Tunicatimonas pelagia: one gene and its partner. The protein of the gene in region 2 interacts with the protein of the main gene of each other region in a pairwise test. Links are inferred from orthologs where the notes say so. Each region holds a gene or a part of one and is shown on either strand. Other genes may lie near its edges.

Region 1 (15,158 bases), 1.0 Mb from region 2 along the record:
TCACGCAATCGCTGCGATAAAAAATACATTCGCGCATTTAGCAGAATTAGCGCTAGGTGGAACCGCAGTAGGAACGGGACTGAACACTCCGCAGGGATACGCCGAAACGGTGGCTGAGAAGATAGCGGAATATAGTGGTCATCCGTTCGTAACGGCTAAAAATAAATTTGAAGCGTTAGCTGCTCACGATGCTATTGTGGAAACGTCAGGAGCATTGAAGCAACTGGCGGTGAGCTTAATGAAGATTGGCAATGATATTCGGATGCTGGCCTCAGGGCCACGTTGTGGAATAGGAGAGATTCTGATCCCGGCCAATGAACCCGGTTCGTCAATTATGCCGGGTAAGGTGAACCCTACCCAGTGCGAAGCACTAACGATGGTTTGTGCTCAGGTGATTGGCAACGATACGGCGATTAGCGTGGGAGGCATGAATGGGCAGTTTGAACTGAATGTATTCAAACCCATGATGATTTATAATTTGCTTACCTCCGCCCGGCTGTTGGGAGATGCTTGTGAGTCGTTTAATGATAATTGTGCAGTAGGGATTGAGCCTAACCAAGAAGTAATTAACGCTAATTTGAATAATTCGCTCATGTTGGTGACAGCATTGAACCCGCACATTGGCTACGAAAATGCAGCTAAAATTGCGAAGAAAGCCTATGCTGATGGCACTACTTTGCGAGAGGCAGCAGTAGAACTGGAGTTACTCACCGATGAACAATTTGATGAGTGGGTAGTCCCCGAAAATATGGTAGGAAGCTTAAAGTAATGAATAATGATTAACGACTAATGATTAAAATATATCTCTGCTCATCAATCATTATTCATTAGTCATCAATCATTCATTTTCGGTGGACTGTAGACCGTGGACTAAAACTAATTTTCAATTAAACCATACCAGTGATGAAGTATGTATGCATAGTGGCCCTCTTTCTGGTAAGCCTTACGGTAGTGCCCGAAGTAGTTATGGCTCAGAAGTTATCTAAAAAGGAGCGTAAGCGTCTGAAGAAAGAACAGAAGAAGCGTTTAAAGGAGCTCAAAAAAATGGATCCGGCTGCCTTTCGGGAGCAGCAAGATAAAACCAAAGAGTTAGCGGCTAAAGCTAGTGAACTGGAAAGTGAGCTTACCTCCGCCAAAAATGAGCTTTCTCAGAAAGATGCTGAAGTGAAACAAGTAAAAGATCAAGTACGCCGACTACAAGACGAGCTACAGCAGGCAAAAGCTGAGGCTAATGCTGCCCAAGAGAATGTACCGGTAGTGGCTACCAATGGAGACGCTGAGTATAATCAGGGATTAGTATTTCGAGTACAGATTGGGGCGTATCAAAATCAGGATTTATCCAATTACGACACTAGCGAAAACTTTACCGAAGAAACCGCCGGTAATGGTGTTCAACAGTATACGCTGGGTAATTTTCGAGACTACTGGGAAGCCGATAAATTCAAGAAGTACTTGCGAGCAATGGGCGTAAAAGATGCCTGGATTGTTCCTTATCGCGATGGCGGGCGAGTGCCGATTAAAGACGTACTCGAAGATTTACGAAGCAATAACCCTTCTAGCGCGGCTTCAGTCAACTAGCAAAAGGTAAATAGCATAAGTATGATAGAAGCGTGCATAATCAGGCTAACCTGAATGTACGCTTTTCTTTTTATAATATTCCCCCCACTTTTTCATTATACCTACAGTTCGTAGCCATCCAAAAGTTAAGATGGTGCACTATCAGATTGATTTTATAGTTACTTTTACCAAATAATATAACCGACTTATGAATTCATTTATTAGTAAGATACACTATTCGTTCCTAGTAATAGCAGTTACCCTCACTGCCTGTACCGATGATGATGAAGATGCTGACCGTCGCGATATGCTCATCGGCACCTGGGAAATTCAGTCGGGTGAATTGGTAGATTACCGAGTAAGGATTAATGGTATTAATGGAGAGATAGGCCGAGACAATGTTCAAACTGTTGCACTTCTCATTCCCGAAGTGGCCGAGTTAGATCAAGACCTGGAGGATGCAGCCAATGTGGTATTTCCTGCCGGAACTACGGTTAGCTTTGCTGATAACAACGATTATACGTTTGCTAGCCCAGATGGGACTGATAGCGGAACCTGGTCGCTTAGCGATAATGAAGAAACAATCAGTTTAGATGTTGCGAATGAGTTGGGACTCAATCAGCTAAATATGGTTATAGAATCACTAACTAACCAGCAAATTTCCCTACTATTCTCTATTAATCGTGCTGATGTTAACCTACAGGCCTTGGGGGTTGACGAACTACCTAATGATATAGAAGATTTTACTATTGAGTATCGGTTCCAGTTTATTAAGCAGTAATAGTAGAATATTATGCGAAAGAAGTGGGTGTTGCAGGAAATACCAGACCAGCAGACTATTGAGAAGCTCACTACTGATATTCGTGTGCCGGCTACACTAGCTACCCTACTGGCTCAGCGAGGAGTGAGTTCGTACGACCAGGCCAAAGACTTTTTTCGGCCGGATCTAGACCAGTTACACGATCCGTTCCTGATGAAAGATATGGATCATGCTGTACGTCGGCTAGTATTGGCCATGCACCGAGAGGAGAAGATTTTAGTGTACGGCGACTACGATGTAGATGGCACCTGTTCGGTAGCATTGGTATATTATTTTCTTCGCGAAATTTACGATAAAGTAGATTATTATATTCCTGACCGTTACCAAGAAGGGTACGGCGTATCGGAGCGCGGTATTCAACGAGCGGTGGAGAATGAGGTAGCCCTACTTATTACGCTTGATTGTGGTATTCGGGCGGTTAAGTTAATTAACAAAGCCCGTAAGCAGAATATTGACTGTATTGTTTGCGACCATCACCGTCCGGGTAATGAGCTGCCTCCGGCCCACGCTATTTTAAATCCTAAACAAGCAGGGTGTAAGTATCCTTACAAAGAGCTGTGTGGCTGCGGAGTAGGCTTTAAGTTGTTACAAGGATTTTGCCAGCAGACTGAACAATCGTTGGAGCCATTGTACCGTTTGCTAGATTTTGTAGCCATTGCCATTGGGGCGGATATTGTACCAATTACGGGCGAGAACCGCCTGTTGGCCTACGGCGGAATTCAGGAAATCAACCAACGACCTCGCCCAGCCTGGCAAGCATTGATACAAGTAGCCGGAATAAAACCACCATTAACTATTGAAAAGGTTGTCTTTGGTTTTGCTCCGCGTATCAACGCGGCCGGACGCATTGGTCACGCCGATGCTGCTTTGCGACTAATGTTGGAACAAGATGAGGAAAAAGCCTTTCAGTACGCCGATGCGTTGCATCAGAAGAATGCCGAACGTCGCCACTTCGATAGTAGTATTACCGATCAGGCACTGAGTATGATTAAAGCCGACCAGCAGTTGAAGGAGGCGCGGAGCACGGTCTTGTTTAATCAAGACTGGCACAAAGGAGTAGTCGGCATAGTGGCCTCGCGCTGTATCGAGAAGCATTATCGTCCTACCATTATTCTTACCGAATCGAACGGAAAAGCTACTGGCTCGGCTCGTTCGGTAGAAGGGTTTGATGTACATGATGCAATTGCTGCCTGCGCTGATTTGCTAGAGCAGTTTGGTGGTCATGCCAGTGCAGCAGGGCTAACGTTGAAGGTAGAAAATGTATCAAAATTTCGGGAGCGGTTTGAGCAGGCTGTTGCCGAGCGCATTACCGAAGAGCAAAGGGTGCCGCAGGTTCCGGTAGATATGATGATTTCGCTTACGGAGGTGACTCCCAAATTGTATAATATTATTCGGCAGATGGCTCCCTTTGGCCCCGGCAATATGCGTCCGGTGTTTGTCAGTGAAAATCTGCATATTGCCAACCAAGCTCGTTTATTACGAGAGCAACACCTGAAGCTTGAGGTTTGCCAAAACGGTTGCGCCCCGCTAAATGCCATTGGCTTCCGGATGCCCCATTTGTATGATCTTGTGCAGAAGAATCAGCCATTCAAAATGGCGTATTCCGTAACTGAGAATCATTACAATGGCAAAACTACCTTACAACTGGAAATAAAAGATCTTCAGTTAATGGATGAGCAGTAGTTCATTTACCATGATAGTTAATTGTACTTCTGGTGAATGAAAGAAGAATTTATTTTTCTTTTCAGCGGTTTATCTATAAGTTAGACATCAAATTAGCATTGCCCTCAACAGTTTTGTTCCCCACCTCATTCTTACCCCTGATGTAAGAACTGACTAAGTTTTCGCGAGAGATTACCGAGAAGCTGGCCCTTGTAGGAGCAAATATTGAGGTTAATAATAATTAAACGCCCTCTAATTATACTACCATGAAAAAAATTGTAAAGGCTCTAAGCCGCCAGGAACGAGTACACGGAAGAGTGATCTCAGGTGGTAGCCAGATCTACGAAAATGATGAAGGTCAGGTATTAATTGACGAGATTAAGTACGGATTTTTCGAGAAGAAAAATGGAGCTAGTGCACCAAGTACTGGTCAGTTACATCTCTCTTACGATGCATTTGCTAAGCTCAGAAAAATACTTTTGAACTAAGCAGCTTTCTCTAGCAGATTATTTGGTGAACACCGCACTATCGTAGCGTTCTACCTGGGCACCCAGGTTTTGCAGCCGCTGGTGAATGTTTTGGTAGCCCCGATCAATCTGCTCAATATTATAGATCAGGCTTTCTCCTTCGGCCGAAAGGGCAGCAATTAGTAGAGAAACTCCGGCGCGAATATCGGGCGAAGTCATTGACAACCCCCGCAACGACTGGGAACGGTCTAAACCAATAACGGTAGCGCGGTGCGGGTCGCAAAGAATGATCTGCGCTCCCATATCAATGAGTTTATCCACAAAAAACAAACGGCTCTCAAACATCTTCTGATGAATAAGCACCGTACCCTTAGCTTGAGTAGCCACCACCAAAATAATACTCAGCAAATCGGGAGTCAGTCCGGGCCAGGGGGCATCGGCAATAGTCATGATGGAGCCATCAATGAACGTGTCTATTTCGTAGTGCTCGTTATCGTAGACGTGAATATCATTGCCATTCACATCAAAATTGATTCCCAGCTTGCGGAAGGTAGCGGGAATAACTCCCAGTTGATGAACTCCGGCTCCTTTAATGGTGATGTCTGAGCCAGTCATGGCGGCTAAACCAATGAAGCTTCCCACCTCAATCATGTCGGGTAGCATAGTATGCTCCGTACCCTTCAGTGAAGAAACGCCCTCAATTCTAAGCAAGTTAGAGCCTACGCCTGAAATCTTAGCTCCCATGCGGTTTAGCATTTCGCAGAGCTGCTGCAAGTAGGGTTCGCAAGCAGCATTGTAGATGGTTGTTTCGCCCTCGGCCATGCTAGCGGCCATTACAATATTAGCCGTGCCGGTTACGCTGGCCTCATCCAACAGCATGTAGGTGCCTTTCAGATTCGAGGCATCAATAGTGTAGTAACTATCTTGGGTATCGTAGTTGAATTTGGCTCCTAGCTTCTCGAAGCCCAAAAAGTGCGTATCCAAACGACGGCGACCAATTTTATCACCTCCGGGTTTAGGTAGCGAGGCTTCGCCAAAGCGAGCGAGTAGAGGACCCATCACCATAATGGAGCCGCGTAATGAAGCGGCTTGCTGTTTATATTCGGGAGTATTCAGATAGTTAATATCTACGTTTTTAGCCGTAAAGCGGTACGATTCCTCATCCAGCTTCTCTACTTCTACTCCCATTGAACCTAGCAGTTCAATCAGCTTATTAACATCGCGGATGTTGGGTACTTTGTGGATGGTAACCGGCTCAGGGGTGAGTAGCACCGCGCATAATATCTGCAAAGATTCATTCTTTGCCCCCTGCGGAATAATTTCGCCCTTCAGAGCGTGTCCGCCTTCAATTTTGAAAAATGCCATTTGCTATCGTTTTCGCCGATGATTATTTCGTCGGCCCTTATTATTATTGTTGTTATTGTTATTTCGGGTTTTGGGCTGGTTTATCTCGAACAGGCCTTTCTCTTTTACTTCTTCTTCGGAAATACTCAGCTTACCCCTCGACATCTTTTTCATATCGCGAAGAATAATTTCGTCGTCTATATTTTCCCGGTTCCAGGTGCCATAAAATGTTTTCATCAGCTTACCCAAGTAGATAGTTGCTGCTTTTTTTTCTTCGGCATCTTCTAGCTCTCCGGCCTGCTGAACCAGTTTTTCCAAGTTTTTTCCGTAGTGGCGGTAGCGAACCGGCTCGGTGCTATAGGGAACTCGGTCGGGTTTTTTGGTGAGTATATCCACTTCGGGCGATGGATAAGGCGCATCTACATCTAGAGTAAAGTTGGTCATGATGAACAAGTCATCCCACAGTTTCTGCGTAGTCTCATTATTTTCTTTCACGCTAGGGTTTAGCTGACGCATTAACTCAATCAGCGTGTAGGCATAGCGGGTTCGCTCTTCACCATCTTCTATGGTGGATAGATAATTGGCGAGTTTTTGTACGTTGCGGCCGTATTCTTTCAAAATAATATCGGTCCGGCTGGAATTGTATTCTAACATAGGAATTAATTGACAATGAATAGTTGAAAGTTAGGTAGCTTTTCGGTATCAGCACTCCGAATCGTATGAGTTACGCGAACTCAAATTGGTAGCAAAATTTAGAATGTTACTAGTACAGATTGTCAAGCAATTTTGAAGAAATGACAAGATAAATCTGAATATAAATAATAGATTACCGATGCTAAAGCAGTTATTCGGTTAGATGTGCGCTGCTAAGATAACGAAGAAAACGGATTTTTATGTAAAAATTGCTGAATGATATCCTATCTACTCTTCGTGAATCTTCAGTTTGGCAAAACTAAGTAATAATGTTTTTTCGCCAAAATCATCAAAAATAACTTTAGCCTTTCGGTTGGCACCTTGATGATCGATATTATCTACCCGGCCAAATCCGAACTTAGGGTGCTCTACTTTCATGCCCGATGTGAGCTGACTAGTATCGCTAGGGGCAAAGTCAGGTGAGGCTTTGTAATTACTTTTCTGTTGGGTAGATGTTCTTTGCCGATCGCGCTGAATGCTGTTGAGCAGTACGCGGGCGTGCTTGGTGTCCCCTACGGGCGAGCGAGAACCCAACTCTTTGTTTACCATCATGTAGGCCGGATCAATCTCTTCTAAAAAGCGACTGGGTTCGCAGTTTTTCAACCGACCGAAGCGATAGCGGGTGAGGGCGTAGGATAGCGTTAGCTTTTTCATGGATCGGGTAATGGCCACGTAAAACAGGCGCCGTTCTTCTTCCAGGTCCTGCCGACTGGCCAGCATCATCTGCGAAGGAAACAAGTCTTCTTCCATCCCCACCACATATACGTAAGGAAACTCTAAGCCCTTAGCCATGTGGATGGTCATCAGCGTTACTTTATCCGGATCATCATCTTTGTCCTGATCGGAAGACGTGAGTAGGGCTACCTCCTGTAGAAAGGCGTTCAAACTTTTGTCTTCCACTTCAGGGTCATCCACAAACTCCTTAATGGCGTTCAGTAATTCCTGTACGTTCTCGTAGCGGCTTAAGCCTTCTACCGTCTTATCTTCGTACAACTCTCGCAGCAGTCCCGAACCCTTGGCGATATGGGAAGCAGCATCGAAAGCATCTTTTCGGGCTACTTCTAACCGAAAGCCCTTAACCATATCGGTAAATTGGGTTAAAGCGTTGCCCAGCCGACCGGGAAAAAATTCACCCGATTGTTGCAGTACATCCCAGATGTTGTAACCGTTTTCGTAGGCCGTTACAATCACTTTATCCACCGACGTGGAGCCAATGCCTCGCTTGGGTAGGTTCACAATGCGTCGGAAGGCTTGCTCATCATTAGAGTTGATGGCGTAGCGCATGTAGGCGATTAGGTCTTTAATTTCTTTGCGCTGGTAGAACGAAAGTCCGCCTACTACTTTATACTTGATATTTCGTTTGCGGAGGGCTTCTTCCATTGCCCGCGACTGGCTGTTGGTGCGGTACAGAATCACAAAATCGCGGTAGCGGGCATTCTCATTGCTCTTTGTCTCGAAAATAGAATAGGCTACGAGTCGTCCTTCCTCCTGATCGGAAGTAGCTTTAATCACCTCTACTAAGTCGCCGGTATCGTTAGCTGTCCAGATGTGCTTCTTGAGCTGGGCTTTGTTGCGGGCAATGACTGAGTTAGCCGCGTTGATAATGTTTTGGGTAGAACGGTAGTTTTGTTCCAGCTTAAATACTTGAGCCTCAGAAAAGTCTTTCTGAAAATTGAGAATGTTCTGAATATCCGCTCCTCGAAAAGCGTAGATGCTCTGGGCATCATCTCCCACCACCGAAATATTACGACGAACCGCGGCTAGCTTCTTGGTAATCAAATACTGGGAAACGTTGGTATCCTGAAACTCATCTACTAGTACGTAGCGAAAGCGCTGTTGATACTTGTTTAGCACATCCAGATGCTCGCGAAACAGCACGTTGGTATTAAAGAGCAGGTCGTCAAAGTCCATCGCATCCGACTTAAAGCAACGCTCCACGTACAGCCGGTAGAGCTTCGCCATTTGGGGTTTAGCCGCCGCCTCATCTTCCGCCCGAATAGAAGGATTGTCCTGATAAGCCCGCCAAGAAACTAAACGATTCTTAGCACTGGAAATTCGGTTAAACACCACGTTCGGTTTATACACCTTATCATCCAGTCCTACTTCTTTAAGAATATTTTTGATGAGGGTTTTAGAGTCGTCGGTATCGTAAATCGTAAAGTTGCTGTGGTAACCTAACTTGCTTGCTTCGGCTCGCAAAATACGGGCAAATACGGAGTGAAAGGTGCCCATCCAGAGGTTGCGGGCTTCCGTGCCTACCACGCGCTCAATGCGGTCGCGCATTTCTTTAGCCGCTTTATTAGTGAAGGTTAGCGACAGAATACTGAACGGATCTATCCCTTTCTTTTGAATCAGATAGGCAATGCGGTAAGTAAGTACGCGAGTCTTTCCCGAGCCGGCCCCGGCAATAATGAGGCTCGGCCCTTCGGTATTAATGACCGCCTCGCGTTGCGGTTCGTTCAAACTGTCTAAATAATCCATACACGGTCAGGCTTAGCTACGCAAGGTACAATAAAAAATGGAGACCGGAAACCGGAAAACGAAGACCGAAGCGCAGATTTTGAACGTTAGTAGTAGACAAGAAAATTCGCCAGAATGATAGAATATTGGCTAAAATATCTGTACTATCACCCTAGACATATTAACCTGTCGTGAATGTATACTAAACCGAGTTTTCTGACTTTGTTATTTATCTGTTTACTGCTTTCCTGTAATCAGAATGCGGAAAAAAAGCCATTAGATAACGCAATGGGAGATTCTTCAAGTGCTGATTCAACCGCAGCGGAGAACCGAGCTAAGAAGGAAGAAATGGCTGAGACTGATGAAGCGAATTATTTAGAGGATACCGTTTTCATGAGAATTAATCGGGATACTGTCAAACGCTCTGAACTCGATCAGCCTATTATGCTAACCATTACCAATAATCAGTACGAAGAAATTATGACGGGTGAACGTTACACCATTGAGAAGCTAGAGAGCCAGGAGTGGCGCAAAGTCCCTGGCGATAGATTTTTTAACGATCTAGGCTATATTTTTAAAAAAGGCTCATCTATCGACTTTGATATTCATCTACCAATAGACGGTTATCGTTACGAACCCGGAAAGTACCGAATTAGGAAAGGTTATTCGGTGAAAATTAGAGAGTACGAATACGACGAATATGAACTCTACTCTGAGATAATGATTAATGAGTGATTGCTTTATGTCCATTAATCATTTGTCATCATTCATCAATCATTTCCTGAGGGTTGGTATTTTTTAGAAATATTTCTAAATTTGCAGTCCTTTTAAACTAAAGAAAATTTTTTTCTGTTTCCTAGGGCAAACAGAGATAAATACATTAAGATAATTATGGCAAATCACCAGTCAGCACTTAAGCGAATTCGTTCTAGCGAAACCCGGCGGCTTCGTAACCGCTACCAGTTAAAAACTACTCGAACCTTTATTAAGCGGTTAGAAAACACAACCGATAAGGCTGAAGCTGAAAAGCTGTACAAAGAAGTAGCCGGAATGATTGACAAGTTGGCTAAGAAAAATATTATTCATAAAAACAAAGCGGCGCATCGGAAGTCGCACTTGGCGAAGTACGTAAACCAATTATCGTAAAAAAGTACATACATCATATAGATGAGCCTTATGCTTAGCAAGCGTAAGGCTTTTTTATTTTCTTCGTCTCACTATGAAAGAAACTCATTTGCGAGAGCGAGGAATATTAAGCTGGGCCGAAGAAGACCGTCCCCGAGAAAAACTGTTGCTGAAGGGCCGAGCGGCTTTGTCGGACGCAGAGCTAATTGCCATTTTGATTGGTTCGGGCACCCGCGATAAGAGTGCGGTAGACGTAGCAAAAATTATTCTGCACAGCGTTAATCACAATCTGCACGAACTGGCTAAACTATCGGTAGCCGATTTAAAGAAATTTCCCGGTATTGGTGAGGCCAAAGCCATTAGCATTGTAAGTGCGTTGGAATTGGGAAGAAGACGTAAGGGCAGCGAACCGGTGAAGCGGGAAAAAATTCTAAGCTCGGAAGATGCCTACCGCATTATGCAGCCTTATCTGCTCGATCAGCCCGTAGAGCAATTCTGGATTATTTTGCTCAACCGCGCCAATATGGTCATTAACACCCACTGCATCAGTCAAGGCGGAGTGAGCGGTACCGTAGCCGACCCCAAAACGATTTTCAAAGAGGCACTGGAGAAACTAGCCAGTTCTATTGTGCTAGTGCATAATCATCCGTCGGGTAATCTAAAACCCAGCGAAGCGGATATTCATCTTACCCGCAAACTCAAGGAAGCGGGGAAGCATCTGGATTTACCCGTGCTGGACCACATTATTTTTACTGACCAGAGTTATCTAAGCTTTGCTGATGAAGGGATTTTGTAAAATGTTCTGATTTCTCTAAGTTAGGAAGCATATTTTGCTCTCTAATGAAAAAACAACTACAGTTTCCCCTACGAATTAGTAGCCGTCACTTACTTACGTTTAAAATTTTTGCCTGCGCCGGAGTCGCTCTGATCGTATTGGCTGTAACTTGGCTTTTCCTTACTGATCCGCCTGAAAATCTATTGGATGCGATTACATTCATTGGTGGTTGGATACCGCTTATTGTTATTTTGATTCTCGCGCTTGTCAGATTCAAACGCTACCGTAATGTCATTTGGAACGATGACCACCTGTTAGTGAAAGATAAATACGATATTATCATTCCGCTCAGCGAGGTACGAAAAGTAGAATTGAAAACGCTGAACGGCGTACACCAAGTACATTTACTAGAAGAACATCCGTATTTAGGTGATTCTTTCTATTTTTTAGGGTCACTGAATTACTTTTTTCGGCACAAGAAAATAGATCTTACTACTCAAGCACTGAATGAACGCATTGCTCAAGCAAAACAGGAAGCGGCTTAGCAGGAAATTACAAACGTTCCTTCAAGAAAGCTAACGTTTTATCGTACGCATCCCGAGCAGCATCTTCGTCGTAGCGGGAGCCACTGGGGTTGGCAAAGCCGTGATCGGCCTCGTACATGTGGACGGTAATCTTTTTATCGGCTTCTTTCATCTTCTGCTCAAACTCTTCTACTACCTGCGGGGTGATATAGCCGTCGTACTCCGCAAAAATACCAAGTACATCAGTCTCAATCTCTTTAATCTGCGCCATATCCTGTACGGGCATGCCGTAATACATCACGCAGCCAATAGCTTGCTCATTGGCTAAAATGGTAGACTGCAACGACCAGCCACCGCCAAAGCACCAACCGATGGTAGCAATTTCGGCATTTTCCCCTGCGTGCCCGATCGCTCCGTTAATAATTGCGTTGGCTCGATCGGTAGATACCGATTGCATATATTTTTGGGCTAATTCCCGAGTGGTAGCCACTTTCCCGTCGTAGATGTCTAGTGCCATCACGTGGACGTTATCTAAGTCTTTATGCAGCTTGTCGGCTTCTCGCTTAATGTGGCTGTTGAGTCCCCACCATTCATGTATGACCAACAAATATTGATTAGATTCTTCTTTGGCTTCCAAATAATAGGCAGTTCCTTGCTGCCCGTCGGGCGTAGCAAACGTGATTTCTTCGCCCCGCGCATTTTCGTGAGTATACTTCACCAAATCATGCTTTCCCCGAAAGGTAGGATCATCGGCTAAGGAAGCAAACAGTTCGGTATTTTCGGCATCAGACGAACCACAAACGGTGATACCTTCTTGGGCCCAAACGGTTTGAGTGAATAAGATAGTTAGCAAGAAAAATGAGAAGTACTTCATCAGAATGATTAGAATGTGTAGAACAAACCTACGCCGTAGTTAGGATTGGCCAGTATTCGCCGTCCAAATGCAGCAAACCCAGCATTAACGATAACTCCGAAATTATCACGAATGTTGTAAGCAACTTCGGGGGTAATCGCTAGAAACTCTAAGTTATTAGCAAAAATACTGTTTCCTCCCCCATCTTCAGTATCTCCGTTCATAAACGATTCTACTCCATAAAATCGTAGTTGGGTAATCCAGCGGTCGTTCCAGGAGCGACCAATCTCGAGTCCGTAGCGAAATTCATCGGAGAAATCCCTAGTACGATTATTAAATCCGACCAGAGCCGTAGCGTAGAAATTCCCGAGGGCACGACTCGCTTCTAATGTAAGAAGTTGATTAAACTCACCATCGCCAGTTTGCAAAAGCCCGGTTTCCCCACCCTCAGTTTCGCCTAAAGGTAAACCTAAGGTGAGACCTACCGCTAGCACCACCGGACCGTTTTGTAACAGCCCGTACTTGAGGCCAATATCGGTATCCCCGATGCTATTCACCACGTCACCGGGATCAGACGGACGCCCCGAAGTGTATTCTACTTCATTTAGCGTGCTACGCACGAAAAAGGGAACGTAAAGGGTGCCGGTCAGTCGACTGGTAAATCCGTATTCTAAATAGGCACTGGTGGTATAAAGGCTAACAGTGGTAATATCTACTATTTCACCGTCAGGCTGATAAAACTGATTAGCAATAATAAAATTCTGCCCTAGCTTAAAGTATCCCGATTTGAGAGGTTGCGTCCAACCCCCTCCAGCCAAAACTACCGATGGAAGGATAAACACGCTAATGAGTAAGAGTATGCGAATGGATTTCATAGTTATTACGCGTCTAAATCGGCCAGACCAAAAGTGATTCGGAAGGGTTTACAAAGAATGATGATATAGCGGTACGTATCCAGTTCAATATTTTCGTTGATGTCACTAATATTGAAGGTCTGGGCTCCGCTCAGATTATCGGAAATATCAGCAATCTCCACTCCTTGCACAGCGACGGTATCGCCTGCGGTGCTGTTAGCCAAGTACAAAAAAGTACCCGCTGCAAATTCGGTTTCAAAATCCTCGCTGGTCGTGAGAATAAGTTCGCCATCTTCGTTCAGACTGAGAGTCCCCATTCCTTTGGCATCGTAACTACCAACCCCTTGAAAAGTACCCATGCGAGCGGTTGCCCCAACGATTACTGAGAAGGGTGTGCTTTCAACCTCATCTATTCGAGCCACTATTTCCGCCGATCCGTTCCCGACAGCCGTTAACAGTCCGGCATCATCTACAGTCACCACACTTTCGTCGGTGCTTTGCCAGCGAAACATTTGATCGGACATAAGTTCGCCCGACACGTTTCTGGCCATTGCTGCTAGTTGCAGTGTTTCTCCCACTTCCAGACTCGTTCGTTCGGCCGTCACTGATATTTGGGCTACCTCTTCTTGGTTAGCTACCACCGTGAGCAGCCAGGGTTCGCTGGTGGAGTTGCCTACGGTGGCAGTAATGCGGGTTTGCCCGGCAGCAATTGCCTCTACGGCACCCTGCGGACCTACCGAAGCTACATCCGGATTGGAGCTGATCCAGGTAAACGATTCCGTCGGAATGGTTTCGCCACCCGTAGTCTGACGTTCGGCAGCCAGCGTTAGTGTTTCACCTACCAGTAGCGAATTCTGTGCGGGGGGTTGGATGATTACCGGAAAAATGTCATTAGCATCGTCTACTACATCGGTACCAATGCACCGAACAAGTAGAGCAGCCAGTAAAAGCCAGCTAAAGATATGACGTGTTTTGACCATTTTCCATTCTTTCTGGTAAAGTACGAGAGCAGCTTTTTCAAAGAAGGTCAAGCAGCGGACAAAAGCCGATAGGAAGCAGAAAAGATATACTAGATTTCTATTGGATAGATTTAAGCACCTCAATAATCTCTTGGGGTTCGGCTCGGTGGCGGTATTCGGCATCCAGAAAAGCGTACCGAATTATTCCCTGTTTATCGATTACGTAGGTAGCGGCCAGCGGGAGTTCATCGCTATCGTTTCCGTTATACTCCGCTAAGCTGAAGTTCTTCTTGTACAATTCGCTTACTTCGGGCGTGAGTTTAAAGACTAAGCCGTACTTTCGGACAACCTCATTAGCTTGGTCAGTAAGCACTTCAAATTCCAACTCGTTTTTCTCCTGAGTGCTCAGCGATTTATCGGGTAATTCGGGAGTAAGGGCTAATAAATTGGCTCCTTTAGCTTTGAATTCGGGTAATGCTTGCTGCAATGCCCGCAAGGTAATATTACAGTAAGGACACCAGCCACCTCGGTACCAAGTTAGTACTACTGGCCCTTCTTGCAAGTACTCTTTCAGGCTCATCGACTGTCCCCGGGCGTTAGGTAAGGTAAAGTCGACAGCGGTGTCGCCTTCCTGTCGGGCCTGCTGCAATATGCCGCTATTAACTACTAAATCTATTGAGTGTATAACAAAAAGGGTGTAACTCAGGCAGCTTTTTGGTAAAGAGCTTGTTGTTCGTGTTTGACTACTGTTTGTAGGTAGTTGTCCCAATCGCCGTTCTTTCTGACGGCTCGTAGGTTGAGCATATTCTGCGCACCTTGTTTTCCCCAATGCATGCCGTTTCTCTCCATACGGCTCTTTACAAAATGTCCACAGGCACTTTCCACCGCTCCGGTGGTGATAGGAAATCCTAGCTGTAGATAGGTTTTGTAATCTACCATATGCTGATGGTTGGTCAGGTAGGTGATGGCTCGTTGGACAGTGTCACGCTTGTATTGAGACAAGGTAGCCTGTTGCAAGATAACTTGCCATTGCTGTCGTACCTCATCATGCTGGCTGTCTAGTAA
Region 2 (15,229 bases):
TCGTGAGAAGTAGACCGAAATTGCACCGAAGTGGCTGACGATTCCTTCTGATAGATGCCTAATATAAATTTGATACAACGATCGAGTCCCATAATTGGGCGCGTAGCTGCTACTTTCTTCCCTCCTCCATCGGAGTAAATCACAATGTCTTCCCTTAGCAAACGGGTTAGGGCTGACACATCGCCTTGCTGGGTGGCCTGCAAAAAGGCGGCTACCAGTTGTTGCTTCTGCTCTAGCGAGACAATCTGTAATTTCTCAGTCTCAACTAACTTTTTGCGGGCGCGTTGCTCCAGTTTGCGGCAGGCCGATTCGGATAAATCCAACTGCTCAGCAATGTCAGCGTAAGGCAAATCAAAGCTTTTGCGTAATAGATAAACCGCTCGCTCTTTAGGGTTGAGCTCCGATAGCAAATACACAAAAGAGTAGGGGACATCTAGCTGGGCTTCTACCAAAGTATGCGACCATTCGTAGGGTTCCGGTAACCAAACGCCGGGATACTGATCTCGCCGTTGCTTTTTAAGCAGATTGAGGGAGGTATGTACCGTAGCGGTTGCCAGGTATCCTCCCATGTTTTCTATTTCTTTTCCTTGCTGCACTTTTTGCACAACATCTAGCAATGCATCCTGTACCACATCTTCTGCATCGGCTACACTACCCAGTAGTTTGTAAGCGATGCTAAGCAGCTGCGGACGATAGTTCTCTACGTGAGATAGATTATTGGTTTGCTCGGGCGACATGGTGTGTGGTATGACAGTGTTAAAGTAGAGGCAAGGTCTATCAGTTTATTATCCAACCCACAATACTGATAATTCCGATAATAACTGATACTAAAAAAAGCCCAATCAAACTAAGACATCCGATTTTGAAAACTGTGTCTTTCCAAAACTAACAGATCTATAGTTTTCTGAATCTCCCCTTTTGTCACATGCCTCTACATTGTCCGATAACAAACTAGTAAATCATGGTACTCACTTAAACACAAGAATACCTAAACACTAGAACACCCTAACACAATCTAAATATGCAACGCCCGATTCTCAGTAGCAGCCAAGCTGGCTTCTTTCATTGCTTCAGTGAATGTTGGGTGAGCGTGTGACATGCGAGCGATGTCCTCGGCGGAAGCACGATATTCCATAGCAACCACAGCTTCGGCGATCATATCGGCGGCGCGGGGGCCAATCATGTGTACTCCGAGTATTTCGTCGGTTTCGGCATCGGCTAGTACTTTTACTAGTCCGTCGGTATCCATGCTGGCGCGAGCCCGTCCGGAAGCTTTGAAGGGAAATGTTCCGGTTTTGTACTTCTTTCCTTCTTCCTTTAGCTGCTCTTCGGTATAGCCTACGCTGGCTACTTCGGGCCAGGTATAAATTACACTGGGGATTAGGAGGTAATTCAGGTGAGGCTTTTGTCCGGCGAGCAGTTCAGCTACGTATACACCTTCCTCTTCCGCTTTGTGAGCCAACATGGGGCCTTTATCAATTACATCGCCAATAGCGTAGATGTTGTCTAGTTTGGTCTTCAGATGATCGTCTACTTCAACCTTGCCCTGCTTATTCACTTCTAATCCAATATTATCCAAACCTAATCCATCGGTATACGGACGACGACCGACACTCACTAAACAAATATCGCCTTTCACTTCTATCGTTTCGCCCTTGCTGTCTTCCGCCGTAACGGTTACCTGACGAGATGTACTATTTACGGAACTCACTTTATGTTTGAGCTTAAAGTCAAAGTCCAGTTTCTTCAGCACTTTGGTGAGTTCTTTAGAAAGGGTTTTATCAATAAGCGGAGTAATTCGATCCATGTATTCAAACACGGTGATTTTGGAACCCAAGCGGGCGTAGACCGAGCCTAGTTCCAGACCAATATAACCTCCGCCGATAATAATCATGTGTTTAGGCACCTTCTGTAATTCTAATGCTTCGGTGCTGGTGATTACCCGCTTTTTGTCAATTTCAACAGACGGTAAGCTAGAAGGTTTGGAACCGGTCGCAATAATGGTGTTTTTAGAAGTAAAGGTTTCGGTTTTTCCGTCGTCTTTCCTTACCTCAATGGTGGTTTTATCCTTGAATGAACCCATCCCGTGGTAGACGGTGATTTTGTTTTTTTTCATCAAGAAATCAATGCCATCCGTTGTCTGTTTCACCACTCCTCGCTTACGATCAATCATGCGAGGCATATCTACTTTCAAATCTTTTAGGTCAATACCGTGTTCCTCAAAATGCGCTTGGGCATTATGAAAATGCTCAGTAGAGTCTAACAGAGCTTTGGAGGGAATACATCCCACATTGAGGCAGGTACCACCCAATGCTTTATACTTTTCTACAATAGCGGTTTTCATGCCGAGTTGGGCACAGCGAATGGCCGCTACGTATCCGCCCGGACCAGAACCGATAACGGTTACATCAAAATCCATATCTGTTTTTTGGTTAAATGTTGATTACGAACAGTGTCAAAGATAGTAAACGAGGATGATTATGCTAGGTTTAGAAAGGGTAAACGCATTTTTAGTAGTCCTTCCGGTCATTTGGTTTTTAAAGAACCCGAAAAATCATGTTATTGCTCTTAAATCGATTTTTTAGCGTTTGCTTTTTTCACTACCGTTAACACCTTCACCGGAATTTTTTAATCATGGTAATTTTTGGCTATTTCTATGTAAAGACCAGCCTACTATTCTTATTCGCAAAATACAGCATCGGTGTTCTATTGCTACTGGCTAATGTTACGCTTTTCGCTCAAGACAAGATAGAGGTAGAACGCACTGTTAGTTCTTCCCAGGTGCCGTCAGCAGCCCGAGCGTGGCTTCACGAAACGTATAGCCAAACCCCTCGGCTTCGCTGGTATCTGGAAAAGTCATCGGGTGAAACCAGCTATGAGGCCAAATTGCGGCATCGTGGGGCGTGGCACAGTGTGGAGTTTGGCGAAGACGGGGTGCTTCAGGACATTGAAATAATTGTTAGGATGCGCGACTTACCGAAAGCTGCTCACCAGGGAATAGTAGCTTATCTTGATACCACTTACATTAAGCACCGCATCCGAAAAATTCAGCAACAACTTACCGGTTCGCCCGAGGTAGTACGTGCGGTGGTGCAAGGCGAGCCTGCCGAAGAAGTGACGTATCGTTACGAAATAGAATTTTACGGTAAGAACCGCCAAAGTAAGGCTTTGTGGGAAGGACTATTTGATGGCCAAGGGCAGTTGCAGGAGCGAAAAAGAATCATACTGCGACCAACCGATAACTTACTATATTAGATGAAGTGGCTACTGCTGGGCACATTGATGTGTCTTTCCCTTCGTACTTTGGCTCAGGAAAATGTGGTCAATACTGGCTTCTTTCCTGAAGCGTCCCTTACTGGTTCGGTAAGCGATTGGGTAAAGCTCACCTTCAAGGTAGAGTCACAGCACCGAAGCTACGACAACCGCAACCCGGAAGACGAACGCTGGGAATATTTTCACTATCGCACTGATTTGCAGGGATTCGTTACCACATCCTTCAACCCCTTCTGGAAAGCCTCGGTTGGTTACCAATATCGGCTCGAGGGCGGCGATGGAGTTAACACCCATCGATCTATCCAGCAGATTGCCTACGTTCAGCGACTGAGAAGTTCTCGTCTGGGCCACCGTCTGCGTACCGACCAGACCTACCACCCAAGCGAAGCCACCGAACTGCGCGCTCGCTATCGACTGTCGTTCGAGATCCCGCTCTCCGGTCAGTCGTTAGAGCCGGGTGAGTTCTACTTACTGCTGTCGGACGAGGTAATTTACGCGTATCAGGGGGGCGATAGCGAATTTGAAAATCGGCTGGTGACTTCGCTAGGGCATTACTTTAGCCGGAAAGCCAAGCTGGAAGCAGGATTCGACTACCGCACCGACCGCTATATTGCGGAGGGTTTCCGTACGCGCTTGTGGTTCAAGGTGGGAGGGTACTTTAATTTGTAAGAGTGATTGATACAGTGCCTCAACTTTCGTCCCGAAGTTTGGTGATTTTTCCATCTTCAAAGTGAAAAATAGATTTCCCCGATAGCTGTATCGTATCCCCGGCAGATAGTCCATTCGGTAAGTCTTGGGCTAGCACGCCTAAATAGTCAACAGTTACTTCAGCGGTATCGCCGACAATTTGAACGTCTTCTATTGTTTGCTTCCGACTTTTGAATAGATTCTTGGCCTGTTCTGCTTGCGCCTTAAAGGCTTCTTTTCCAGTGAGTTCTAGTATTGATTCACCCCCAGAAACGTTCTGGAAAACTACATCGTCGCTTAGATGTTCGGTCATGCCTGGGACATTAAAACTATTGTACGCCTCGATATAGTCGTTAATAACTTTCTCCATAGATTCACGATTTGTCTGACAACTAATGATAGGCGCAAACAACGCAATAATACAAACAAATTTTGCCATCAAATTCCCAACAGCAACCGATTTGGGTCTTCAATCAGTTCTTTAATCCGGTACAGAAAGCTCACCGATTCCCGGCCATCGACGATGCGGTGATCGTAAGATAGGGCTACGTACATTACCGGGCGAATTACTACCTCGCCATTGACGGCTACCGGACGTTGCACAATATTGTGCATACCCAGAATAGCCGACTGTGGTTGGTTGATGATTGGGGTAGAAAGCATAGAGCCGAAGATTCCACCGTTGGTGATGGTAAACGTTCCCCCGGTCATTTCGTCGATACTCAATTTTCCGTCACGCGCCTTCACGGCTAAGCGAACTACTTCTTTCTCCACCTGGTCAAAGGAAAGCTGTTCGGCATTGCGAATTACCGGAACCACTAAACCTTTGGGGGAAGAAACCGCAATGGATACATCGCAGTAGTCGTTGTAGACAATTTCATTTTCGTCGAGCATGGCGTTTACAGCGGGCCACTCTTGCAATGCCTGACAAGCCGCCTTGGTGAAGAACGACATAAAGCCTAAGCCAACTTCGTACTTCTCCTTAAACATTTCCTTGTACTTCTTCCGCAAGTCCATCACGGGCTTCATATCCACTTCGTTAAAAGTGGTAAGCATGGCGGTTTCGTTCTTGGCAGCTACTAGTCGGCGGGAAATGGTTTTCCGTAGTGAAGACATTTTCTCCCGACGTTGCTGTCGTTCACCCTGAGGGGCGGACGAAGTACCTGATTCTTCGGATGATTCCTGTTTAGAAAGAGATTTGTCAGCAGGTTTAGGGGAGGCCTTCTTAGCTTCTACTGCGTCCTCTTTGGTAATACGGCCATCACGACCGGAGCCTTGCACATCGTTGGGATCAATCCCTTTTTCAGCGAGGATTTTGGCTGCCGCCGGAGAAGCATGTCCTGTAGCGTAGCTCTGACCATTACTGGGAGCTGCTGCTGCTGACGAAGACTTTTCGTCTGGCTTATCGGTACTTGCTGAATCGTTCGTGGAAGGGCTTGCCTCAGTAGCCGCTGGCTCACCTACTTCAATACGGCAAGCTAGTGCACCAATTTCCAGCGTCTGTCCGGTTTCAGCTACAATTTGTAAGGTGCCGGCGGCTTCGGCGGTTAGCTCAAACGTGGCTTTATCTGATTCTATCTCAGCAATTACTTCGTCCATTCCTACGTAGTCACCATCCTTCTTCAGCCACTCTGAGATAGCTACCTCAGTGATTGACTCACCTACCGCCGGAATTTTCATTTCTACTACCTCCCCGGTTGCTTTTGCTTCCGATGAAGAAGATGTGGCACTTGGGCTATCGCTTTTATCAGAAGCTGGCTCTTCGGCAGAAGCCGAGGTGCTTTGCTCTTCTTTTGGCTCAGAGGATTTTCCGTTAGATTTTCCGTCGGGGTCAATTTCGCAAATGATGGCTCCGACCTCTAATGTATCGCCTTCGTTAGCTTTGGTTTGAAGCGTACCGGCGTGGGGCGCGTTCAGTTCAAACGTAGCCTTATCCGATTCTAACTCGGCGATTACTTCGTCCATCTCCACATAATCCCCATCATTCTTTACCCACTCGGCAATGGTGACCTCGGTGATGGACTCCCCTACCGTGGGTACTTTAATTTCCTGGCTCATAATACTTGTTTTCTAAGCGAATGCTTTGTTAATAATTTCTTCTTGCTCTTTAGTATGAAGCTTTCCGTAGCCCGTAGCCGGAGATGCGCTAGGCTTGCGAGATATTAGTTCAATTTCAGTTTGACGATACGTACGTAATAAGTACGACCATGCTCCCATATTTTCGGGTTCTTCTTGCACCCAGTACGCTTTAGCATTCTTGTAACGCATCAGCACTTTGGTAAACTGCTTCTCTGGGAACGGATGAAGTTGCTCCAACCGGACAATGGCTACGTCTTTTCGCTTTTCACGTTCCTGACGCTCCAGCAAATCGTAGTAAACCTTACCAGTACAGACCAACACCTTTTTAACGGACTTCAGCGTTTTGATGTTAGGGTCATCAATTACTTCGCGGAAAGAGCCCTCGGTAAATTCTTTTATCGGTGATACCACTTTTGGGTGACGCAGCAACGATTTAGGCGACATAATGATAAGTGGCTTACGAAACGGCCAAGCCAGTTGTCGGCGTAATGCGTGGAAGAAGTTAGACGGCTCAGTGATATTGGCTACCACAATGTTCAGGTCAGCACTGAGTTGCAGGAAGCGTTCGGGACGCGCATTGGAATGCTCGGGACCCTGGCCTTCGTAGCCGTGGGGCAGCAGCATGACTAAACCGGTCATTCTTCGCCACTTAGTTTCGGAGGTGGTAATGAATTGGTCAATCATCACCTGAGCACCATTGACAAAATCACCAAATTGGGCTTCCCAAATTACCAAAGCGTTGGGGTTAGTCATGGCGTACCCAAATTCAAAACCCAGTGCTCCGTACTCCGATAGTAGCGAATTATAGATATGAAAGTCAGCCTGATTTTCTGAAATATGGTCTAAGCTGCTGTAGGGTTCGTTGGTTTCAGCATCGTTAATTACGGCGTGGCGGTGCGAAAATGTACCGCGTTGGGTGTCTTGCCCGGCTAAACGTACAATCTTTCCTTCGGCCAGAATAGAACCATAAGCCAGTAGCTCAGCTGCCGCCCAGTTGAGTTCTTTCTTCTTAAAGAAGATTTCTTTGCGCTGCTTAAACTGCTTATCAATCTGGCGGATTGGTTTAAAGCCTTCTGGCAGCGTAGTTAATGCTTCGGCTACTTGGTTGATTACATCGGCAGAAATGCCGGTTGAGGGCGACTCGTGAAAGTCATCCGCCGTAGCCCTTCGTAAGTCGCGCCACTCTTGCTCTACCGCCTGATAGGTGTAAGGCAATGGTTGCTGCTTCACCATATCAAGCCGATCTTGCAGCAGGCCGCGGAATTCTTTATCCATATTTTCAGCTAACTCAGCATCTACATCACCCCGCTCAATCAGTTTTTTGTTGTACACCTCGCGAGGGTTAGGGTGCTTAGAGATTACGCTGTACAGCGATGGCTGGGTAAACTTAGGCTCATCGCTCTCGTTGTGTCCGTGCCTTCGGTAGCATACCATATCGATAAACACGTCACGGTTAAATTTCTGCCGAAACTCTACCGCCGTTTTCACGCAGAATAATACTGCTTCCGGATCATCGCCATTAACGTGCATTACCGGACTGTCAATTACCTTTGCTACATCGGTACAGTAAACACTGGTACGCGCATCGTCAAAGTCGGTAGTAAAACCCACTTGGTTGTTAATTACAAAGTGAATGGTTCCTCCGGTGTAGTATCCTTCCAGTTGCGACATTTGCGCTACTTCATACACAATGCCTTGACCAGCTACGGCTGCATCACCGTGAATAAGGATGGGTAAGATACGGTCATAGTCACTATCGTAGTGCCGATCGGCCTTTGCCCGAACAAACCCTTCTACTACCGGGTCAACCGCCTCCAAATGCGAAGGGTTAGGGTTTAGCTTTAAGTTTACGTGTTTTCCACTGGGAGTAGTGACGTCGCTAGAGTACCCCAAGTGATACTTTACATCGCCATCGCCGTGCGACTGATCCGGATCAGCCGCTCCCTCAAATTCATTAAAAATCTGCTCGTAGGTCTTACCCATAATGTTGGCAAGCACATTTAGCCGCCCCCGGTGAGCCATACCGATAGCAACTTCTTCTACTCCAAATTCAGCAGCATGGTTGATGATTCCGTCTAGTGCCGGAATGGTCGTTTCTCCTCCTTCCAGCGAAAATCGCTTTTGCCCGAGATACTTGGTATGCAAAAAGTTTTCGAAGACTACCGCTTCGTTAAGCTTCGTAAGCGTACGCTTTTTCTCCTCGGCAGAAGTAGAGTGAGTGAGCAGAGTTTGCTCCGCTTGTTTCTTCATCCATTCTACTGCTTCCCGGTCGCGAATGTAGGTATATTCAAAGCCAATGGTGCTTACGTATGCCTTACGAAGCGTATCAATAATTTCTTGGAGCGTGGCCGGGCCAATGCCTATTTCTTCACCTGCCACGAAGGTAGTACTTAGGTCACCTTCAGTAAGGCCGTAGTACTCAATACCAAGTTGCGCCTGACGATCGCGCCGAGTACGAACTGGGTTGGTGTCGGACTCTAAGTGTCCCCGACGGCGATAATTTCTAATTAGTTTTTTTACGCCAATCTCCTTATTAGCCGGAGTCTGAGATACAGCAGTACCATTAGTAGAGGAAGCACCATTTTTACCGAAGCGTTCCAGAGAAAAATTAAAACCCTCAAAAAATTTCTGCCAGCTTTCATCTACTGACTCGGGGTCTTGTTGGTACGACTGGTAGAGTTCGTCAATGTAGCTAGCGTGCGCGTTGGAGATGTACGAATATTTATCCATAGGGTCAATTCATTTGGTCAAAGATAGAAGATATAAAGGATGAGAAAAAACCGCATATTTGCATATGCAAATATCATTGAATGTCAGATAATTACGACGATTCTTTTGTCGATATTGATGATGTATGATAACCAACAGCTATTAAGATATTCTGTGAATGAATGTTGAAGAAAAAATAGTCTAAAGAAAAAATAACCATATGAATAAGTAAACAGTTTTTAGATATTCCTGACCTTGTAGGAAATAATAAAAATTTTCAAGAATTATTATTTTAATAATCGTAGTTTTCACCGCATTTTGTAAAACTGCTAATAGAATGCTGATAATTTATAATAATTTCAATTAGAAATTGTAAATAACGGATAAATTGAAAATAAGAGCGTACCTACTAAAGCTATCGGCTCTGCTGGTTCCCACGCTGGGAGTACTGGGAGTGTACTACTTTTTTGCCGATGAAATAATTCCTGATGAATCTTCAGCATTGCCCGACACAGTTGCGGTACAGGCAACTATAGTGCCTCCTGAGCCAGTGAAATCTGAGCCCCATCTCCTGTACGGAATTGAGGTAGATAGCTTTAAAGTAGTTGAAGCCACCGTCAAGCCAAACCAGTTTTTGTCGCAGATACTACGTAACTACAACGTATCTTACGGAATTATTGACCGCTTAGCCAAACGATCCCGTCAGGTGTTTGATGTGCGGAAGATTCGGGAAAATCGGGACTATACACTATTGTGCAGTGAAGATTCAGCTTCAACAGCCCAATATTTTATCTATGAACCGTCGAATCTGGAGTACATAGTCTTTGATCTGACCGACTCGGTGAATATCTACAAAGGGCAGCATGAAATTGATACGTTGGTAAAAGAGTTTACGGGTATTATCGATTATTCGCTTTATCAAACTCTTCAGGATGGAGGAGCTTCGCCCGAGTTAGCTGCTACAATGGCCGAACTATACGCTTGGCAACTCGACTTATTTAAAGTGCAGAAGGGAGATCGCTTCAAACTAATTTACGAAGAAGTGCAGATTAGGGGTGAACAAGTGGGGGTAGGTAAGATTCTGGCAGCTCACTTCGAGCGAACGGATGAAGACTACTACGCTTTCTACTACGATCAGCAAGGGAAGGAAGAATATTTTGATGAAGAAGGAAACAGTCTGCGGAAAGCCTTTTTGAAAGCTCCGCTCCGCTACTCCCGAATCAGCTCTCGCTTTTCTCACAATCGCCTACACCCAGTGCTGAAAGTACGGCGACCTCACTACGGTATTGACTACGCCGCACCTACCGGAACCCCCGTACGAGCAGTAGGAGATGGGGTAGTTACCAAAGCAAACTACAGCGGTGGCGCGGGGCATTTTGTAAAAATTAAGCATAATGGAACCTACACTACCGGGTACATGCACTTATCTAAATACGGTGAAGAGATTCGTCCGGGTAAAAGAGTACAACAAGGAGATATAATTGGCTACGTAGGCAGCACCGGAATCTCTACCGGACCTCACCTCGATTATCGCATCTGGAAAAACGGCAAAGCGGTAGACGCTCTTTCTTTAGAAATGCCTTCCTCGGAACCTATCCGGGATGAGCTTCGTGAAGACTACAATATCTACATGTTAGAGCTACTAGATCGGCTCAATCAGCTTTCTTATCCTAAGCGTCAGTTTATCCTGGCTAACGCTAAAAATAACCTGCAAGTCGTAGACCTGGGAGATCAAAGTTTGTAAGGAGCGGATGGCTTTCTTATTTGAGGGAGCTCATAAATAGTAAAGTAATAAGGCCGAAAAGCTTCATGAGAGCTTCCTTTCGGTCTTTTTTGTATATTGCTGGAGTTTACCCGTAATACACAACCCTAATGTTATATTCTCGCCTATTGATAGGGCTGCTATTTCTAAGTGTTCCTATCTTCGCTCAGCAGTACTCAAACCTTCCCGCAGAACAGCGCATTGAACGACTTTCACCTCCCGAGACTCCCCTCCGGGTGGTGATTGATACCGATACCTACAATGAAATTGACGATCAATTTGCCGTGGTGTACGCTCTTTTCTCGCCGGAGCAACTCAATGTAGAAGCCATCTATGCGGCTCCCTTCAAAAACCATCGGTCTGAGAGTGCCGGAGAAGGTATGGAGAAAAGCTACGAAGAAATTCTTCGCTTACTGGAACGTACCGAAACTTCGGCTGATGGTTTTGTTTACCGAGGTTCTGAGCGGTTTTTAACTGATTATAACGAGCCGGTAGAAAGCGATGCCGCGCGAGACCTAATTGACCGGGCTAAAAGTTCGGATGAGCCGTTGTATGTTCTCACACTAGGCGCACCCACCAATGTAGCTTCCGCTATTTTACTGGAGCCTAGTATCGTAGAAAAAATCGTGGTAGTTTGGCTCGGTGGAAAAGGCCTAAATTGGCCGTTCGCCAGCGAGTTTAACCTACAGCAAGATGTACTATCTTCTAAGGTGATGTTTGATTCAGGTGTGCCGCTGGTGCAGATCCCTACCCAACCCGTCACTTCGCACCTCTTGCTGTCAATTCCTGAAGCCGAGAAATACTTAAAAGGACAGGGTGCCATTGGGGATTATTTGCTAGAAATCTTTAGCCAATACCCTAAAGAAGTCAATGCCGATGAATACGCTTGGTCAAAGGTAGTATGGGATATATCAGCCATCGCTTACGCCGTTAATCCCGACTGGTTTCAGACTGAGCTACGCCCTGCTCCTATTTTGACCAATGAAAAAACCTACAGCTTTGATAATCGTCGTCACCTTTATCGGGTAGTAACTCACCTGAACCGAGACAAAATCTTTGGTGACATGTTTCGGAAAATTGAGGTGCAAGTAGCGAAGGGCAATAAATAAATTCCGAGATGCTTATTATTGAATCATATACCACAGCTGTGATTCTGCTGATCATCACCATGCTATGCTGGGGTTCCTGGGCAAATACGCAGAAGCTGGCAACGCAAAAGTGGCCGTTTCAATTATTCTACTGGGATTATACCTTAGGTATTGTACTACTATCACTGATTTTTAGTCTTACGATAGGAAGCAACGGAGAACTAGGTCGTAGCTTTTGGGAGGATTTACAACAGGCCGAAGGTTCAGCCCTTCAGTCCGCTTTTATTGGTGGAGTAGTATTTAATATTGCGAATTTGCTACTAGTAGCTGCTATCGATATTGCCGGAATGGCCGTTGCCTTTCCAGTGGGAATTGGTCTGGCGTTAGTACTAGGAGTGATCGTTAACTACGTAGCGGTGCCGGTCGGTAACCCGTGGATTCTGTTCGGGGGAGTGTTGTTGGTCACAGTCGCTGTTGTGCTAGATGCAATGGCTTATCGGCAGAAAGAACAAGGAGCATCAGTTTCTAACAAAGGGCTGTGGTTATCAATTGTTGCTGGAGTGCTTATGGGCTTTTTCTTTCGGTTTGTAGCTGCTTCGGTCGCTACCGATTTTGAGTATCCTCAAGCCGGACTGATGACTCCGTACACTGCAGTATTTGTATTTTCTATCGGGATATTTCTGTCTAACTTCCTTTGGAACACCTTCTTTATGTACCGCCCCCTCAAAGGTGAGAAGGTAAGTTACGCCGACTATTTTTCCCAAGGTAACCTCCGTCTGCACTTGATTGGAATTTTGGGTGGAGCTATCTGGTGCGTAGGCATGTCATTCAGTATGCTAACTTCCGAGCAAGCCGGATTTGCCATCTCCTACGGATTAGGGCAAGGCGCTACCATGGTTGCCGCGGCCTGGGGAGTATTTGTCTGGCGGGAGTTTGCCGAAGCTCCGTCCAAAACCCAACGATTGATCTACGCGATGTTTACATTTTTTATCGTGGGTCTGGCATTAGTGATTATGGCTCGAATTATCTGAAAGGTGTAACGTGTACTTAAGAATGTTTAAGTATTCTGCCTAAACCCTTCTCATTAAATGTTAAATAATGTGAAAAGAGTCTGAGGAGAATAAAAAAGTTGTAAATTTCTGTAGTACCAAGAAATAGTAAGCGTCAACGACCGTTACTCAATTATATTATTTTTTCAAACGTCGCCAAAATTACACTTTTACCCGTTCCTACCTATGAGCTCAATTATTGAGACCCAGCACATTGCGAAAACCTACCGCATGGGTGGGGAAAAAGTACACGCACTCAAAGATATTTCCATTCAAGTAAACCAGGGGGAGTACGTGGCTTTCATGGGGCCTTCTGGCTCGGGAAAATCTACGTTGATGAATATAGTGGGTTGTTTGGATACTCCTACTTCGGGCACCTACATTCTGAATAATAATAACGTAAGTGATCTTTCTGAAAGTGACTTAGCTACGATCCGGAATAAGGAAATTGGCTTCGTCTTCCAGACGTTTAATCTACTGCCCCGCTCTTCTGCCCTAGATAATGTAGCCTTACCATTGATTTACGCCGGAGTAGGTAAAGCCGATCGGCACGATCGCGCGATGGAAGTACTGAGCAGCGTGGGTTTAGGCGACCGAGCCTACCATAAGCCTAACGAACTTTCGGGAGGGCAACGGCAGCGAGTCGCTATTGCGCGGGCACTGATTAACAATCCCAGTATCATTCTGGCAGATGAGCCAACGGGGAATCTCGACACCAAAACATCTTACGACGTAATGGATTTGTTTCAGGACTTACACGATCAGGGGAACACCATCATTATGGTAACCCACGAAGATGACATCGCCCATTACTCCCATCGGATTATTCGCCTAAAGGACGGATTGATTGAGACAGATAAGATTAATGAGAACATTACGCGCAATCAGGTGGAAACAATGAACAATGTGCAATGAGCAATGCATAGTGATTGGTGACTGATGGATAGTGAAGAATGATAAGCTCAATAGTTGAACAATCGATTAGTTGAACTATTCAACCGAAGTATTAAGAACAATAACCTCTCATACTCATATCTATGTTGAAAAAAGTTGGAATTCCCCTGGCCATCGTAGTCGTGCTAATTGCGGGCTACTTCATTTTCTTTAGTGGATCAAGTTCTGAAGAAGGAATTGACCTCACCACTAAAGTGAAACGCGACGATCTACAAGTTGATGTAACCGTTACCGGAGAACTGGAAGCTAAGAATTCAGTACAAATTATGGGGCCCAATGGGTTACCTCAGGCTCGTATATATCAGGTAAATATCGACGATATTGTATCTGAAGGTACAGTGGTGAAAAAGGGAGATATGGTCGCTCGACTTGATGCCTCTGAACTGATGGATAAAATTCGAGAAGAAGAGTTAGAAGTGGAAGAAAGTATGAACAAGTATGAGCAGACTCAAATTGATACGGCGATTACTTTACGCGAACAACGAGACAAAATTGTTAATCTTCAGTATGATCTGGAGCAGAAGCAACTGATACTAGAACAGTCTAAATTTGAGCCTCCGGCCACCATCAAACAAAATGAACTAGACTCTGAAAAGGCCGAGCGGGCACTGGAACAGGGCAAGCAGGAATATCAATTATTACGCCGAAAGAGCGTGTCTGAAATGGCACAATCCTCTACCAAGCTCCTCGACGATAAGCGAGACTTAGAGAAACTACAAAGGTTGTTACGAGAACTTACCATCACTGCTCCCGAAAATGGTATGGTTATCTACGTTCGGGATTGGGATGGGAGTAAAAAGGGAAAAGGATCACAAATTCGCACTTGGGATCCCCGGGTCGCTACGTTGCCCGATCTTACTTCTATGATTTCCCGTACCTACGTGAACGAAGTAGATATTAGTCGGGTAACAACTGGACAAGAAGTAGAAATTGGGTTAGATGCTTTTCCGGATAAAAAATTAACCGGTAAGGTAACCCAAGTGGCAAATATCGGAGAGCAGCGACCGAATAGTGATGCTAAGGTATTTGAGGTAACCGTAGAGGTGAACGAGAATGATACAACCCTTCGCCCGGCTATGACTACCAGTAATGCTATTATCACCAACTATATTGAAGATGTGTTGCTAGTTCCATTAGAAGCTATTCATAGTCAGGGGGATTCACTTACCTACGTTTTCAAGAAAACTGGTCTGTCTACCGTAAAGCAGCAAATTAATCTGGGAACCAAAGGTAACGATATGGTTGTGGTGGCTCAGGGGTTAGAAGAAAACGATGAAGTGTTTTTGTCTATCCCGAACAACGCCGAAGACAAGCCTATTGCTTATCTGGAAGAAGGCCCCCAGCCACTAACTGATCGGGGTAATGACTGAGAAAATACTCGCTAATTTCTCATTGGCCTTGGAGGCAGTTTTGGCTAACAAGCTGCGCTCTATGCTTACCGCGCTGGGCATTATTTTCGGGGTAGCTGCCGTCATTGCAATGCTAGGCATCGGAGCCGGAGCTCAACAGGAAATACTGGATCAGATTCGCCTAATCGGGGTGAATAATATTGTGATTAGCCCAGTTATTGAGCAAACCGAAGAAGATTTGCAGGCGACTACCGTATCAGCCAATAAACCAAAATTCTC

Evidence for each region.
Region 1: the proteins of lpdA (region 2) and P0M28_RS09350 interact in binary tests that used the Escherichia coli proteins (3 or more experiments, as listed by UniProt). The link is inferred for Tunicatimonas pelagia from one-to-one orthologs.

Annotation. Positions count from the first base shown.
Region 1 is NZ_CP120683.1:2,222,103-2,237,260, reverse strand. The notes cover bases 6,399-9,327. They hold P0M28_RS09350 (ATP-dependent helicase), read right to left. Parts: upstream 9,025-9,327; coding sequence 6,772-9,024; downstream 6,399-6,771. Other genes in these bases: P0M28_RS09345 (immunoglobulin-like domain-containing protein), read left to right, coding at 9,199-9,327; P0M28_RS09355 (DUF4290 domain-containing protein), read right to left, coding at 6,399-6,504. Also shown: fumC (class II fumarate hydratase), read left to right, coding at 1-769; P0M28_RS09380 (coiled-coil domain-containing protein), read left to right, coding at 904-1,578; P0M28_RS09375 (hypothetical protein), read left to right, coding at 1,766-2,338; single-stranded-DNA-specific exonuclease RecJ, read left to right, coding at 2,351-4,060; P0M28_RS09365 (hypothetical protein), read left to right, coding at 4,306-4,527; murA (UDP-N-acetylglucosamine 1-carboxyvinyltransferase), read right to left, coding at 4,546-5,871; more of P0M28_RS09355, read right to left, coding at 5,875-6,398; more of P0M28_RS09345, read left to right, coding at 9,328-9,738; rpsT (30S ribosomal protein S20), read left to right, coding at 9,895-10,149; RadC family protein, read left to right, coding at 10,223-10,924; P0M28_RS09330 (hypothetical protein), read left to right, coding at 10,969-11,448; P0M28_RS09325 (dienelactone hydrolase family protein), read right to left, coding at 11,456-12,301; P0M28_RS09320 (transporter), read right to left, coding at 12,310-13,155; P0M28_RS09315 (Ig-like domain-containing protein), read right to left, coding at 13,161-14,114; P0M28_RS09310 (peroxiredoxin-like family protein), read right to left, coding at 14,212-14,742; P0M28_RS09305 (ISKra4 family transposase), read right to left, coding at 14,796-15,158. UniProt on the Escherichia coli protein: A helicase with DNA-dependent ATPase activity. Unwinds DNA duplexes with 3'-5' polarity. Translocates on single-stranded DNA with 3'-5' polarity. Initiates unwinding more efficiently from a nicked substrate than double-stranded DNA.
Region 2 is NZ_CP120683.1:3,213,769-3,228,997, reverse strand. What follows is about bases 218-3,217. They hold lpdA (dihydrolipoyl dehydrogenase), read right to left. Parts: upstream 2,420-3,217; coding sequence 1,016-2,419; downstream 218-1,015. Other genes in these bases: P0M28_RS13810 (hypothetical protein), read left to right, coding at 2,635-3,217; P0M28_RS13820 (sigma factor-like helix-turn-helix DNA-binding protein), read right to left, coding at 218-737. In the rest of the region: more of P0M28_RS13820, read right to left, coding at 1-217; more of P0M28_RS13810, read left to right, coding at 3,218-3,255; P0M28_RS13805 (DUF2490 domain-containing protein), read left to right, coding at 3,256-3,942; P0M28_RS13800 (nuclear transport factor 2 family protein), read right to left, coding at 3,962-4,330; odhB (2-oxoglutarate dehydrogenase complex dihydrolipoyllysine-residue succinyltransferase), read right to left, coding at 4,399-6,018; P0M28_RS13790 (2-oxoglutarate dehydrogenase E1 component), read right to left, coding at 6,031-8,769; P0M28_RS13785 (peptidoglycan DD-metalloendopeptidase family protein), read left to right, coding at 9,137-10,492; P0M28_RS13780 (nucleoside hydrolase), read left to right, coding at 10,621-11,619; P0M28_RS13775 (multidrug DMT transporter permease), read left to right, coding at 11,628-12,629; P0M28_RS13770 (ABC transporter ATP-binding protein), read left to right, coding at 12,834-13,562; P0M28_RS13765 (efflux RND transporter periplasmic adaptor subunit), read left to right, coding at 13,685-14,971; P0M28_RS13760 (ABC transporter permease), read left to right, coding at 14,964-15,229. UniProt on the Escherichia coli protein: Lipoamide dehydrogenase is a component of the glycine cleavage system as well as of the alpha-ketoacid dehydrogenase complexes.